DNA from 4 places in the Pseudomonas nanhaiensis genome. Region 4 is predicted to be linked to each of the others. Evidence: predicted binding sites of a transcription regulator. Region 4 holds the regulator's gene; each other region holds the start of a gene.
The links. Region 4 encodes sigma-54, which starts transcription at its own class of promoters, with help from an activator protein. Its sites were predicted from a motif close to ANTGGCATNNANNTTGCTNT; they were not measured.

Region 1 (3,577 bases), 810 kb from region 4:
AGCAGGTTGAGGCGATGCGCAATCAGTTGCAGCGCGCATTGCAACGGGCGCGGCTGGCTCCCGAGCGGCAGGCAGGGGACCGGCTGGACCCCGGTCGGGATCTGCCGTGGCTGGTTGCCTCCCTGTCTGTGGCCCACAACGAGGGTGTGAGCATCGAACTCGATGGCGACGCCGACCGCCCCTGGCCATTCGACCGTGACGATATGCTCGAACTGGTGGGCAACCTGCTGGACAACGCCTGCAAGTGGGGCCATCGGTCAGCGAGACTCGCCTGGCATGCAGCGCCGGACGCATTCGAACTCAGCGTGGATGACGACGGCCCGGGTCTGAGCTCGGCCGAGCGTTCGCTAGCGCTGGGCCGTGGGATGCGTCTGGACGAACGTGTCGATGGGCATGGCCTGGGTCTGGCGATCGTCAGCGACCTGGTGGAGGCATACGCGGGGAGCCTCCAGCTCGATCAGTCGGAGGCGGGCGGGTTGCGAGTGAGGATCAGGCTGCCGTACCGGCAGCCTGTCACCTAGATGTGCGCAATGTCGATGTCGACCAGCAGCAGGTGCCGGCTGTCGTCGATGAACAGTCCCGAGGTCATGCAGTACTGGTTGGTGGTTGCGTCGCGATAGCGATTGGACAGTATCACACGGCTGTCTTCACCGGCTTCTGCGAGGATCTGATAGAAATACGGGCGCCACGACCAGTTGTGGTCCAGATAACGCGGATCGGCCCGCCATTGCCGGTCAGTCCATTCATAATTGGGCGAAATCTGCGTGCCATGTGCGTCGCACAGAAAACAGCGGATCAGCCAGGGATATTGCCTGGGCGAGGGAAGCTGGGTCGGCTGAGCACCACTGGCCAGCCACTCTCGCAACTCGCTGAACAGCTGGGCCAGCGAGCCGCGCAGGCTCGATAGCTTGGCGCGCTCGGCGAGCTTGTCGTGTACGTAGCGGTCGCGTAGCGCGGAAAAGGTGCCCTGAACCGCGTCGTCGGGGAGGAAGTTCTCTTTCGGCCTGGCGAACAGATAGCCCTGAACGTAGCGTGCGCCGCATTCGAGGGCGAAGTGCAATTCCGCTTCGGTCTCGACGCCCTCTGCAATGATCCAGCACCCGCTCTTTTCCGCCATGAGCGCCAGGGCGCGCACGAAGTCACCGCTGTTGCCGGTGCCACTGGCCGCCTTGCGAAACAGCTGTATGTCGAGCTTGAGGATATCCGGCTCCAGTGCCAGCACCCGGTCAAGCATCGAGTAGCCGGCGCCGAAGTCATCAATGGCGATACGGATGCCCGCCTGCCTGTAGCGCTGCACGACATCCTTGAGCTGATGAATGTCCCCCTGCAGCTCGGTAATCTCGAACACTACCTGTTCCGGCGGCAGACCGATTTCGGCCATCAGTGCCAGGCTGGGCAGGGGAGCGCCAGGTTCGAGCCGGCTTACCCACAGCGGCGAGATGTTCAGGCTCAGGAAGCCTGCCGGATTGTCCCGAAACCGTTCCAGTGCCAAACGGCGAATCGTGCGATCGAGCTCCAGCAGGTCGTCGGGGTCCACGTTCGGGTCGGTAAACAGCGGGCCGGCGCTGCGCACGTTGCCGTCGTCGTCGCGCAGGCGTGCAAGCGCCTCGTAACCGGCGATCCGGCCGGTAGCGGTATCGATCAACGGCTGGAAATAGGGCAGCGGCTGGCCGTCCATTCATATTCTCCTCAAAGGTCAGTTGCCCGCACGCAGATGCAAGATTGTAGCCAAGCAAACGAGGTAATGCTCGGCGCACGTTTCGAACGGACATACGTACGTCACGGGTCGAATCTCGCGCCACGTGACCCAGCGTGGGGCACGAGACCGCTTCGCTTGGTATGAGGTTTGCACTGCATTGGCCTCAGGGAGGTGGACATTGCGCTTCGCTGGTGCAAGGCCCTGCGGTCATCTGCCAACTCCTATGTTAACTAACTGATTTAAATCTAGAAAAATGGCTTCGTGCGTGGCGTGAAGGACAGGCTTATCTCGGGCGGAGGCACTATTTATGCCCGCCGATGGTGCGCCGGCCTTCGATCTGCTTCAGCGTGGTGCATAAACTCAGGGCATGGAACATGGAAAACCTGCAAAGCGCTGTGGACACGCTCATCCATGGTGCAAACACTCTTTTTATCCTCATGGGCGCCATCATGGTTCTGGCCATGCATGCCGGCTTTGCTTTTCTGGAGGTCGGCACTGTCCGCCAGAAGAATCAGGTCAACGCACTGTCCAAGATCATCAGTGACTTTGCCGTCTCCTGCCTGGCCTATTTCTTCATTGGCTACTGGATCGCCTACGGCGCACACTTCTTCACAGGTGCCGAGCACCTCGCGGAAAACAACGGCTATGCACTGGTCAAGTTCTTCTTCCTTATGACCTTTGCCGCTGCGATCCCGGCGATCATCTCCGGCGGCATCGCCGAGCGTGCACGATTCACGCCGCAACTCTGCGCGTCGCTGTTCATCGTCGGATTGATCTATCCGTTCTTCGAAGGGGTCGTCTGGAACGGCAATCTCGGTATGCAGGACTGGTTGCAACAGCGCTTTGGCGCAGGCTTTCACGATTTTGCCGGCTCCGTGGTGGTTCACGCGATGGGGGGCTGGCTGGCCCTTGCCGCTGTGTTGCTGCTCGGCGCCAGGCGCGGCCGATATCGTGATGGTCAGGTCGTTGCGATACCGCCGTCGAATATCCCCTTTCTCGCTCTGGGTGCATGGATCCTCACCATCGGCTGGTTCGGCTTCAACGTCATGTCCGCGCAGACCATCGATGGTATCAGCGGCCTGGTGGCGGTCAATTCACTTATGGCGATGGTGGGCGGCATCATTGCTGCGCTGGTAGTTGGTCGCTGTGACCCGGGTTTCTTGCACAACGGTCCGCTCGCGGGTCTGGTTGCGGTGTGCGCGGGCTCTGACGTCATGCATCCGCTCGGCGCACTGGTTACCGGCGTAATCGCCGGAGCGCTCTTCGTCTGGACGTTCATCCTCACCCAGAACCGCTGGAAGATCGACGATGTACTGGGTGTATGGCCGCTGCACGGGCTATGCGGCGCCTGGGGCGGTCTGGCCGCGGGGATCTTCGGCAGCAAGGCCCTGGGTGGCCTGGGTGGGGTAAGCATCGCAGCGCAGGTCGTCGGTACACTCGGCGGCATCGTGGTGGCCTTCGTAGGTGGCCTGCTGGTATACGGGCTGATCCGCGCCGTCGCCGGTATCAGGCTGAGCGAAGAGCAGGAATTTCAGGGTGCCGATCTGTCGATACACAGGATTCCTGCAGTATCTGACGACTGATCTGCTGCATAACGAAAAAGCCCGGACATGTCCGGGCTTTTTTTGGCTGCCAGACCTAGCGTAGCGTGATGGTGTAGTTGAGGATCAGGCGGTTCTCGTTGATGTCGCGGATCGCATCGGAGCGCACCATCGCGTTACGCCATTGCAAAGCCACATTCTTCAGCGGACCGGACTGGATGGTGTAGGTAAAGTCGATATCCCGTTCCCATTCGCTGCCATCGTCGGTCGTGGCGAGATCGATATCCGTGCCCTTGACGTAGCGAACCAGACCCTTGAGCCCTGGCAGGCCCAGGCC
Region 2 (3,577 bases), 440 kb from region 4:
ACCGCCCCGGCCGGGCTGGTTTAGCGAGGTGCGTTGAACATGCAGTATGACCGGCTCGCTTCGCTGCAGGGTTTCACCGCGAGCGTTGACCACTGCAACCGCAACGGCGTGGCTTCCGCGATCAACATTTGGCACCACCAGCTGATAAGTCGATTGTCCGATGCCTGGCGTGCTGACATCCGTGGGCTCTCCGTCCATTTCCACGCGCAGGAGATGACGGCTGCTCAATGGCGGGTCGGTCTCGACGGTCAGCACCACGCTGCCATCGTTGGCGCGCACCGGCTGATCGTCTGACGGATTGGTAATCGCCAGGCGCCGATAATTGGCCTGCTGCGAGCCGGAGCCGCCATCGGCCGACTGCGATTCGTCACGCTCCAGGCTCGGCATTTCTGGCGGCGGCTCGATGGTGTTCACCTTCGGTACTTCGACGCTCTGGCCTTTGCCATCCGGCGACTGCTGATCCGAATAGACGCGGTTTCCATCGGCGTCGGTCCAGGTGTAGACCTCGGCCTGCGCCGGCAACGCGACTATCGCGGTCACCAGCGACAGGGCCGCAAACAGGGTTGTGTTCTGCATCTACTTTCACTCCTTTGACGTTGGGTAAAGCGTCGCATCGGCTCGCGAGACTGGCAAGAGCAAGACGGCGCCCGGCGGACAGGCGAAAAAAAAGGGCGCCCGAAGGGCACCCTTTTTCGACTGCAGTGGCAGAACCAGGTTCAGACGCTGTAGTACAGGTCGTATTCCAGCGGGTGAACGAAGGTGCGCACCTTGATTTCTTCGGCCGCCTTCAGCTCGATGTAGGCGTCGATGAACTCGTCGGTGAATACGCCGCCCTTGGTCAGGAAGCCGCGATCGGCGTCCAGCGATTCCAGGGCTTCCTTCAGGCTGCCGCAAACCTGAGGGATCTTGTCCGCTTCTTCCGGCGGCAGGTCATACAGGTTCTTGTCAGCCGCATCGCCAGGGTGAATCTTGTTCTGGATGCCGTCCAGGCCAGCCATCAGCAGTGCAGCGAAGCACAGGTAGGGGTTGGCAGCCGGATCCGGGAAGCGGGCTTCGATACGGCGCGCCTTCGGGCTGGAAACGTACGGAATACGGATCGAGGCCGAACGGTTACGCGCAGAGTACGCCAGCATGACCGGCGCTTCGAAACCGGGAACCAGACGCTTGTAGGAGTTGGTCGACGGGTTGGTGAAGCCGTTCAGTGCCTTGCCGTGCTTGATGATGCCGCCGATGAAGTACAGGGCGGTGTCGGACAGGCCGGAGTAGCCTTCGCCAGCGAAGGTGTTCTTGCCATCCTTGGAGATGGACATGTGCACGTGCATACCGGAACCGTTGTCGCCATACAGCGGCTTGGGCATGAAGGTGGCGGTCTTGCCGTAGGCGTCAGCAACGTTGTGCACGCAGTACTTCAGCGTCTGCACTTCGTCAGCCTTCTTGGTCAGGGTGTTGAACAGCACACCGATTTCGTTCTGGCCGGCAGTCGCCACTTCGTGGTGGTGAACTTCCACCTGCAGACCCATTTCTTCCAGGGCGTTGCACATGGCGGTACGGATTTCGTGGTCGTGATCGACCGGCGGAACCGGGAAGTAGCCGCCCTTGACGCCCGGACGGTGACCCTTGTTACCGGTTTCGATGTCGGCGTCGGTGTTCCAGGAAGCCTGCTCGGAGAAGATCTTGAACATGGAGCCGGAGATGTCGGACTTGAATTTCACTTCGTCGAAGACGAAGAATTCGGGCTCCGGACCCACGAATACGGTGTCACCGATACCGGTGGACTTCAGATACTCTTCGGCGCGATGAGCGATGCCGCGCGGGTCACGGTCGTAACCCTGCATGGTCGACGGTTCGATGATGTCGCAAACGATGATCAGCGTCGGCTCTTCGGTGAACGGATCAAGAACGGAAGTGCTGTCGTCGGGCATGAGAATCATGTCGGAAGCTTCGATGCCCTTCCAGCCTGCGATAGAAGAACCGTCGAACATCTTGCCTTCTTCGAAGAAGTCGTCGTTGACGTCGCGAGCCGGCATGGTGACGTGCTGCTGCTTACCTTTGGTATCGGTAAAGCGCAGGTCAACCCACTTCACTTCGAACTCTTTGATCAGTTGAATCGCTTTCGACATGTTTTCCTCCAACAGGAATCATATGCCGGGCTTCTGGCCCGGCGCCTCAAATTTTGAGCGGGACTTACCGTTGATCCGCTTGCCTTACAACAGAGCAAAAGATGTGCCATTTCGGAGCATGCTCTGAAAGGCCCGCCTTACAGCCATCGCGCGTGTTTTCGCAGTGCTGCGCACCATTGTTGTGCACTCTATGGGTGCGCTACAGGGCTGGCATGCACAACTATAGTGCACTGGCGCAGTGTGCAAGGTTTCGCCGACCAGCGTCAGCCGGCGTATAATGCGCCGCTTTTGCGCACCTTACATCAGCAAATGAAACTCATCATAAAATTTTTCCCCGAAATCACCATCAAGACGCGCCCTGTACGCAAGCGCTTCATCCAGCAGCTCAAGGGGAATCTGAAGACGGTTCTCAAGGCCATCGACCCTGAAGCACGCGTCAGCGGCAACTGGGACTTTCTCGAAGTGAGCCTGGGTACCGACCCCGCGGTGCAGAAGCGTTGCATCGAGCGGCTGCGCAATACACCCGGCATCGCGCACTTCGTGGAAGTGCACGATTATCAGCTCGAGTCGCTCGAGCAGCTTGCCGATCTCTGCGTGGCGAACGTCGGCGATCAGATCCGCGGCAAGGTCTTCGCCGTCCGCTGCAAGCGCGTGGGCACGCATCCATTCAGCTCACCGGAAGCCGCGGCGTTCCTCGGCTCTGCGTTGGTCGAGCGCTGCGGCGCTGCCGGCGTATCGTTGAAGAACCCCGAAGTGTGGGTCGACGTCGAATTGCGCGATCAGCGCGTGCTGTTGATCCAGGCGCGGCACAAGGGCATGGGCGGGTTTCCGCTCGGCACCCAGGAACCGGTGCTGTGCCTGCTGTCCGGGGGCTTCGATTCCACCGTGGCAGCGTACTCGATGCTACAGCGGGGCCTGCTGCCTCATTTCATATTCTTCAACATGGGTGGTCGCGCCCATGAGCTCGGCGTCCGGCAGGTCGCGCATTACATGTGGGAGCGCTACGCCAGCAGCCATCGATTGCGTTTTATCAGCGTGCCGTTCGAAGGGGTGGTCGGTGAACTGCTGAAGAACATCGATAACCCGCTGATGGGGGTGGTGCTCAAGCGCATGATGCTGCGCGCAGCCAACCGGGTCGCCTGGCGGCTGGGGCTTGATGCACTGGTAACCGGCGAGGCGATTGCTCAGGTCGCCAGTCAGACGCTGCCGAATCTGCGGGTGATCGACGAGGCCAGCGATCTCCTCGTGCTGCGCCCGCTGATCACGACCAGCAAGACCGATATCATCAGCACCGCACGAGCGATCGGCACGGAAGGCTTTGCCAGCAGCATGCCGGAGTATTGCGGCATCATCTCGGTCAATCCGGCAATCCGCACCACGCCAAACCAGGTCGAGGCGGCCGAGGCCAACTTCGACTTGCAGATACTCGATGCCGCGATTGCTGCGGCCGGCTATCA
Region 3 (3,577 bases), 430 kb from region 4:
CCGATCATCGATCTCAACAAGGCTACCGGGGGCGCGGGGCTGAGTGACCTGAGCACGGCGTTCGTCATCATCACCGAATACAACTACAGGGTGCAGGGTTTCCTCGTGCGCTCTGTTGAACGCATCGTCAACATGAACTGGTCAGAGATCCATCCCCCGCCACGTGGGACTGGCCGCGATCATTATCTGACCGCTGTCACGCGGGTTGACGAGAAGACCGTGGAAATCATCGACGTCGAGAAGATTCTTGCCGAGGTGGTCCCGACAGTCGAGACGATCTCTTCTGGGGTGATTGACGAGCGTACGCAGGCCGAGGCGGTTTCCCGCAAGGTTCTGATCGTCGACGACTCGAGCGTTGCACGCAAGCAGGTCGCCCGTTGTCTGCAGGAGGTCGGCGTGGAAATCGTCGCGCTCAACGACGGCAGGCAGGCACTGGATTGGCTCAAGGAAATTGCCGATCGAGGCGAGGACGTATCGAAACATCTGCTGATGATGGTGTCGGATATTGAAATGCCGGAGATGGATGGATACACGCTCACGGCCGAAGTGCGCAATGACCCCCGCATGAACAAGTTGCATATCATGCTGCATACCTCGCTGTCGGGGGTATTCAATCAGGCGATGGTGAAAAAGGTCGGCGCGGACGAATTCCTGGCCAAGTTCAAACCGGATGAACTGGCGAAACGGGTGATCGACCGGCTGCACGCCCTTCGCGACGCGACGGGTGCATGACGCCGGCACATAGACGAGATAGGGCGGTTGAGTGACCTCTGCAAACGATTTTCAGCAGTTCCGGGATTTCCTTGAAAAAGCCTGTGGCATCGTTCTGGGGGAAAACAAGCAGTATCTCGTATCCAGCCGGTTGAACAGGCTGCTCGAACAGGAGCGCATCAAGTCGCTGGGTGAACTCGTCTCGCGGATTCAGGCGAATCCGCGCGGTGGGCTGCGCGAGTCCGTCATCGACGCGATGACAACGAACGAGACCTTATGGTTTCGTGACGTGTATCCGTTCGAGGTGCTCAAGAACAAGCTTATTCCCGAGTTCGTTCAGAGCAGTCCCGGCCAACGCCTGCGCATCTGGTCGGCAGCCTGCTCGTCAGGTCAGGAACCGTATTCGCTGAGCATGTCGATCGACGAGTACGAGCGAACCAACCTGGGCCAACTGCGCGCGGGCGCGCAGATTGTTGCGACGGATCTGTCCGGAAGCATCCTCAGCGCAGCAAAAACCGCCGAATATGACAGTCTGGCTGTGGCGCGGGGGCTGTCCCAGGAACGTCTGGCACGGTATTTCGACGCCGCTGGCGCGGGACGTTGGTCGGTGAAGCAGCCGGTACGATCGCGTGTCGAGTTCCGAGCGCTGAACCTGCTGGACAGCTATGCCGGGCTGGGCAAGTTCGACATCGTGTTCTGTCGCAACGTACTCATCTACTTTTCGGCGGATCTCAAGAAGGACATCCTCAAGCGCATCCACGCTACGCTCAAGCCCGGTGGCTATCTCATGCTTGGTGCGTCAGAAGCCCTCAATGGATTGCCCGAGCTCTACCAGATGGTCCAGTGCAGCCCGGGCATCGTCTACAAGGCACGTTGATCGTCCGTGTCAGCTTGCCTGATGACACATCCTGAGCGCGTCCGACTATTGACGCGTTCTTGCCGCTACGCCGGGGCCAGCCCGGCTTCAGTGACGAATCTGCGGTAATAATTTGCCGCAGACGTTCGGCCATCCCTATTAAGTCTATGATATTGCTGAATATTCATTATTTGGCATAGCCCTTGCTTTGACACTTCCGTAAATGTCTTGCCGAGCACGCAAGCGGAGGAATGTCATGAGTTTGAGTTTCGATCGAGCGTTGGGCCTGCATGAAAAGGCGCTGTCCTTTCGTGCCGACCGCGCGGAAGTCATCGCCAACAATATCGCCAACGCCGATACGCCCAACTACAAGGCGCGAGACCTCGACTTCGCTAGCGTGCTCGAGGCCCAGCAAGCCGGAGGCGCAGAGCCGTTCAAGGCCCAGCGCACCCATGGCGGACATATCGCGATGGAAGGTTTCATCGACCAGGCTGCCGGTCTGCGTTACCGCACCGCTTCGCAGCCCTCGATTGACGGCAATAGCGTGGACACCCAGGTGGAACAGGCCAGGTACGCACAGAACGCCATCGACTTCCAGGCCAGCTTTACCTTCCTCAATAGCAAGTTCAAGGGCCTGATGACGGCCATAAGAGGAGACTGATCATGTCCCTGACCCAGGTTTTCAACATCGCCGGATCCGGCATGAGTGCCCAGTCCCTGCGGTTGAACACGGTGGCCAGCAACATTGCCAACGCCGAAACGGTGTCGAGCAGCATCGATGAAACCTATCGCGCTCGCAATCCGGTATTTGCCACCGTCCTCAGCGAGCAGCAAGGGCTTGGCGGCTCGCTGTTCCAGTCCGAAGGCGAGGCCGGTCAGGGCGTGCAGGTGCTCGGTGTCGTCGAATCGGACGCCGAATTGCAGGCGCGCTACGAACCTGACCACCCCATGGCGAACGAGGAAGGCTATGTGTTCTATCCGAACGTCAACGTCGTCGAGGAGATGGCCAACATGATGTCAGCCTCGCGCGCCTACCAGACCAACGTTGAAATCATGAACACCGCCAAGACCATGCTGCAGCGCGTGCTGACGCTGGGCCAGTAAAGGAGACCTTCTGATGAGCGTCAGTAATAACCTCAGCGTTGGCGAAAGCCTGCTGGACAACTACAAGGTCGACCAGGATCGCTTCGCCAAGGGTGACGAGCTGGGCAAGGATGCGTTTCTGCAGTTGCTGGTCACGCAGATGAACAATCAGGATCCGCTGTCGCCGCAGGAAAACGGTGAGTTCATCGCTCAGTTGGCACAGTTCAGCACCGTCGAAGGCATCGGTAACCTGAATACGTCGATGGACTCGTTGCTCAGTGGTTATCAGTCATCTCAGGCGCTGCAGGCCTCTTCGCTGGTGGGGCGTTCGGTGATCGTGCCAACGTCCAATGCCATGGTCGATACCCAACAGGGTATTCAAGGCCAGATGGCGATTACCCAGTCGAGCAGCAATGTGCTGGTCAACGTTTACAACAGCGCCGGCAAACTGGTTTCCGCCATGAACATGGGGGCGCAGGAGCCAGGCATGCTCGACTTCAACTGGAACGGCCAGGATGCCAGCGGCAATATCCTGCCGCCGGGCAAATACAAGTTCGAAGCCATCGCCAGCCAGGGCGGTGAACAGAAACAAGTGGCCACTCTGCTGCCTGCCAACGTCGACAGCGTATCGCTGGGTGTTGGCAAAGGGGGAGAGATGGTTCTGAATCTTGCAGGCCTGGGCAGCATCGGGCTGTCCGAAGTCCTGTCCATTAGCAAGTAAGTCGTCCGCAGCATCATTGAGGAGTTAGAACATGTCTTTCAACATCGGTCTCAGTGGTATTCGGGCGGCAGCATCCGATCTGAATATCACCGGTAACAACATAGCGAACGCCGGCACGGTCGGTTTCAAGTTGTCGCGCGCGGAGTTCTCCGACGTCTACGCGGCTTCCGTGCTGGGCTCGGGCAGCAATGCGCAGGGTAGCGGCG
Region 4 (3,577 bases):
AAAGCGCGCCAGGTCACTGGGCAGGTTGCGCGCATCGATGCTGATCGCCACCTTCGGCAGACGCAGGTCGGTCTGGTTCGCCTGCCTGGCCAGCTCGGGCAGCAGCCCGGCCGGCAGGTTGTCGATGCAGTAGAAGCCATTGTCTTCCAGCATGTGTAGCGCGGTGCTCTTGCCCGACCCCGAGCGACCGCTCACCACCACCAGGCGCATGCTCAGTTATCGCCCGCGCCGATCATCGCCTGATAAAGCGACTGGGAATCCGGGGCGGCACGAAGCGACTCGCGCACGCTCTGCTGATCGAGCTTCTCGGCCAGCATCTTGAGAATCTGCAAATGCTGCTCGGTTGCCTGTTGCGGCACCAGCAGGACGAAGATGAGATCCACCGGCTCGCCGTCGAGGGCGTCGAAATCGATCTTGCTCTCAAGCTGCAGCAGCGCGCCGAGGGCGCGATCGCAGCCCTCCAGCCGACTATGCGGAATGGCGATACCATTGCCGAAGCCGGTCGAGCCGAGCCGCTCGCGGGCGATCAGGTTTTCGTAAATGGCGTCGGGATCGAGATTGGTGTGCTGGGCGATCAGTTTGCCGATCTGCTCCAGCACACGTTTTTTGGAGCCCCCCTGCACACCGGCAAAGGTGCGCTCGGGGGTAAGGATATGGTCTATTTGCATGGGTCTTCGGCGTATGCAGCCTTAACGATCGTTGGCGCCTTGAAGGCGGTTGATGTTCTTTTCCTTGTGCTTGATCAGCTGACGGTCCAGTTTGTCGGTGAGCAAATCGATAGCTGCGTACATGTCGGTAGCCTCTGCGTTGGCGACCACTTCGCCGCCTGCCACATGGAGAATCGCCTCTGCCTTCTGCCGTACCTTTTCGACTTCCAGAATGACCTGCACGTTGGTGATCTTGTCGAAGTGTCGCTCGAGCCGTGACATCTTTTCCGTAACGTAATCGCGCAGTGCGTCGGTGATGTCTAGTTGATGACCGCTGATGTTCAATTGCATACGGCTTCTCCTGATTGGCTTGATAGAGCAGGGTGACGCTGACTGTCACCCGATGGTGCCACCTGTGAATCCCGGCTGGTCACACCAACCGCTTGCGCTCGCTCGAGGGCGCGATATTGAGCGACTCGCGATACTTGGCAATCGTTCTGCGGGCTACCGATATCCCTTGTTCTTCCAGTAAACCAGCGATCTTGCTGTCGCTCAATGGTTTCTTCGGGTTTTCTGCGGCGACCAGTTTCTTGATCAGCGCACGGATGGCGGTGGAGGAGAATTCCCCGCCTTCGGTGGTGCCAACGTGGCTCGAGAAAAAGTACTTGAGTTCGAATATGCCGCGCGGGGTGTGCATGTATTTCTGCGTCGTCACCCGCGAAATGGTCGACTCATGCATGCCCACCGCTTCGGCGATGTCATGCAGCACCAGCGGCTTCATTGCTTCCTCGCCATGCTCGAGAAAGCCGCGCTGATGTTCGACGATCTGCGTCGCCACCTTCATCAGCGTTTCGTTCCGGCTCTGCAGGCTCTTGATGAACCAGCGCGCTTCCTGCAGATGGTTGCGCAGGTAGGTGTTGTCTTCGCTACTGTCGGCACGGCGCACCATCGAGGCGTAGTGGGTGTTCACCCGCACCTTGGGCACCGACTCCTGGTTCAGCTCGACGATCCAGCGATTGGTATCACGCCGGACGATGACATCGGGAATCACGTACTCGGCATCGCCTGAGGCGATTTCCGATCCGGGACGGGGGTTCAGCGTCTGGATCAACGCTACCGCGTCGCGCAGTTGATCTTCCTTGAGCTTGCTGCGGCGCATCAGCTGCGCGAAATCGCGATTGCCGAGCAGCTCCAGGTGATCTTTCACCACGCGGGTGGCCTGCTCCAGCATGGGCGTGCCGGCGGGCATTTGTCGGAGCTGCAACAGCAGGCATTCACGCAGATCACGCGCGCCCACGCCGACCGGTTCGAACTGCTGGATGCGATGCAGCACCATCTCGACCTCGTCGAGCTCGACCTCGAGCTCAGGATCGAGCGAGTCGAGAATGTCCTGCAGCGACTCGTGCAGATAGCCGTCGGGGTTGATGCCGTCAATGAGCGCCAGGGCGATCTGGTAGTCGGTTTCGGAGAGCGGGATGAGATTCAGCTGCCATTCCAGGTGACTCTGCAGCGTCTCGCCGGTACCGGTGCGAGCAGTGAAATCCCAATCCTCGTCGTCGTTGCTGGGCAAGGAACTGGCGGAGGTCTGGTAGACGTCCTCCCACTGGGTGTCGACTGGCAACTCGCTGGGAATCTGCTCGTTCCAGTTGCCTTCTTCACCCTGACCGTGCTGCTCGATGGAGTCGAGCTCGACGGGTTCGGGGATGGTCACCGCGGGGGCGTCGTCGCTGTCAGGCGAAGTGTCCGGTGCGCTGGGACCGTAGTCGTCGTCGCCGTCGTCTGCCATTTCCAGCATGGGATTGGCTTCCAGTGCCTCCTGAACTTCCTGCTGGAGGTCGAGGCTGGAGAGCTGTAGCAGTCGGATGGCTTGCTGCAGCTGCGGCGTCATCGTCAGCTGCTGCCCCATCTTGAGGACGAGCGATGGTTTCATTATGCGGTGAAGTACCCTGTGCGCTGGTTGTTACCCTGCTCGGGCATATGGCCCAATGCCTCTAGCATGCCTGAATCGCTCGGGCAGTTACAGGCGGAAGGCATGACCGAGATAGACATCACGGACTGTCTGGTTCGAGAGTACGGTCTCTGCATTGCCTTCCGCAATGATGTGACCGTCGTTGACGATGTAGGCCTTGTCGCAGATATCCAGGGTTTCGCGCACGTTGTGGTCGGTAATCAGCACGCCGATGCCCTTGTCGCGCAGGTGCTGAATGATCTGTTTGATATCGTTCACCGAAATCGGGTCGACACCGGCGAAGGGTTCGTCGAGCAGAATGAACTGCGGCTCGGTGGCCAGCGCCCGTGCGATTTCCGCGCGACGGCGCTCGCCTCCGGACAGACTCATGCCGAGGCTGTCCTTCAGATGATGAATGTGGAATTCGCGCAGCAGCGACTCGAGCTTGCCTTCGCGCCCCTTGGCGTTCAGGTCCTTGCGCGTCTCGAGGATCGCCATGATGTTCTGGCCAACGGTGAGCTTGCGAAAGATCGAGGCTTCCTGCGGCAGATAGCCGATGCCCTGCCTCGCGCGGCCATGCATGGGCAGCTTGGTCACATCCGTATCGTTGATCAGGATGTTGCCCTCGTCGGCCTTCACCAGGCCGACGATCATGTAGAAGCACGTAGTCTTGCCGGCGCCGTTGGGCCCGAGCAGGCCGACGACTTCGCCGCTGTGGATCGCCACAGAGACATCGCGCACCACCTTGCGTGCCTTGTAGGCCTTGGCCAGATGACGGGCTTCAAGCTTACTCATTGGCTGCGGGCTCGTTGCGGCGACGCGGCTGGATGACCATCTCGATACGCTGCTTGCTGCCGCCCTGGGCCGAGCCCGTGCGGCCGGCGTCGACGACCTGACGGGCTATGTCATAGCTGACGTAGTCGCCCTGAAAGGTGTTGCCGTCCTGGTCCAGATGCGCATTGTCGATCATCACTACCTTTTC

Region 1: KEM63_RS09895 (ammonium transporter) is a predicted target of sigma-54. The motif match lies at 1,834-1,853, and genes of this name have one in related genera.
Region 2: glnA (glutamate--ammonia ligase) is a predicted target of sigma-54. The motif match lies at 2,212-2,231, and genes of this name have one in related genera.
Region 3: flgB (flagellar basal body rod protein FlgB) is a predicted target of sigma-54. The motif match lies at 1,758-1,777, and genes of this name have one in related genera.

What each region holds. Positions count from the first base shown of each region.
Region 1 is NZ_CP073751.1:2,197,830-2,201,406, reverse strand. It holds gene KEM63_RS09905 (ATP-binding protein) at 1-521, shown strand, start outside; gene KEM63_RS09900 (EAL domain-containing protein) at 518-1,678, opposite strand; gene KEM63_RS09895 (ammonium transporter) at 2,074-3,282, shown strand; gene KEM63_RS09890 (OprD family porin) at 3,338-3,577, opposite strand, start outside.
Region 2 is NZ_CP073751.1:3,443,853-3,447,429, reverse strand. It holds gene KEM63_RS15900 (DUF4124 domain-containing protein) at 1-576, opposite strand, end outside; gene glnA (glutamate--ammonia ligase) at 717-2,120, opposite strand; gene thiI (tRNA uracil 4-sulfurtransferase ThiI) at 2,430-3,577, shown strand, end outside.
Region 3 is NZ_CP073751.1:2,575,208-2,578,784, reverse strand. It holds gene KEM63_RS11595 (chemotaxis protein CheV) at 1-732, shown strand, start outside; gene KEM63_RS11590 (CheR family methyltransferase) at 764-1,588, shown strand; gene flgB (flagellar basal body rod protein FlgB) at 1,824-2,228, shown strand; gene flgC (flagellar basal body rod protein FlgC) at 2,231-2,671, shown strand; gene flgD (flagellar hook assembly protein FlgD) at 2,685-3,371, shown strand; gene KEM63_RS11570 (flagellar hook protein FlgE) at 3,403-3,577, shown strand, end outside.
Region 4 is NZ_CP073751.1:3,008,607-3,012,183, reverse strand. It holds gene rapZ (RNase adapter RapZ) at 1-210, opposite strand, end outside; gene ptsN (PTS IIA-like nitrogen regulatory protein PtsN) at 213-668, opposite strand; gene hpf (ribosome hibernation promoting factor) at 690-998, opposite strand; gene KEM63_RS13725 (RNA polymerase factor sigma-54) at 1,078-2,577, opposite strand; gene lptB (LPS export ABC transporter ATP-binding protein) at 2,665-3,390, opposite strand; gene lptA (lipopolysaccharide transport periplasmic protein LptA) at 3,383-3,577, opposite strand, start outside.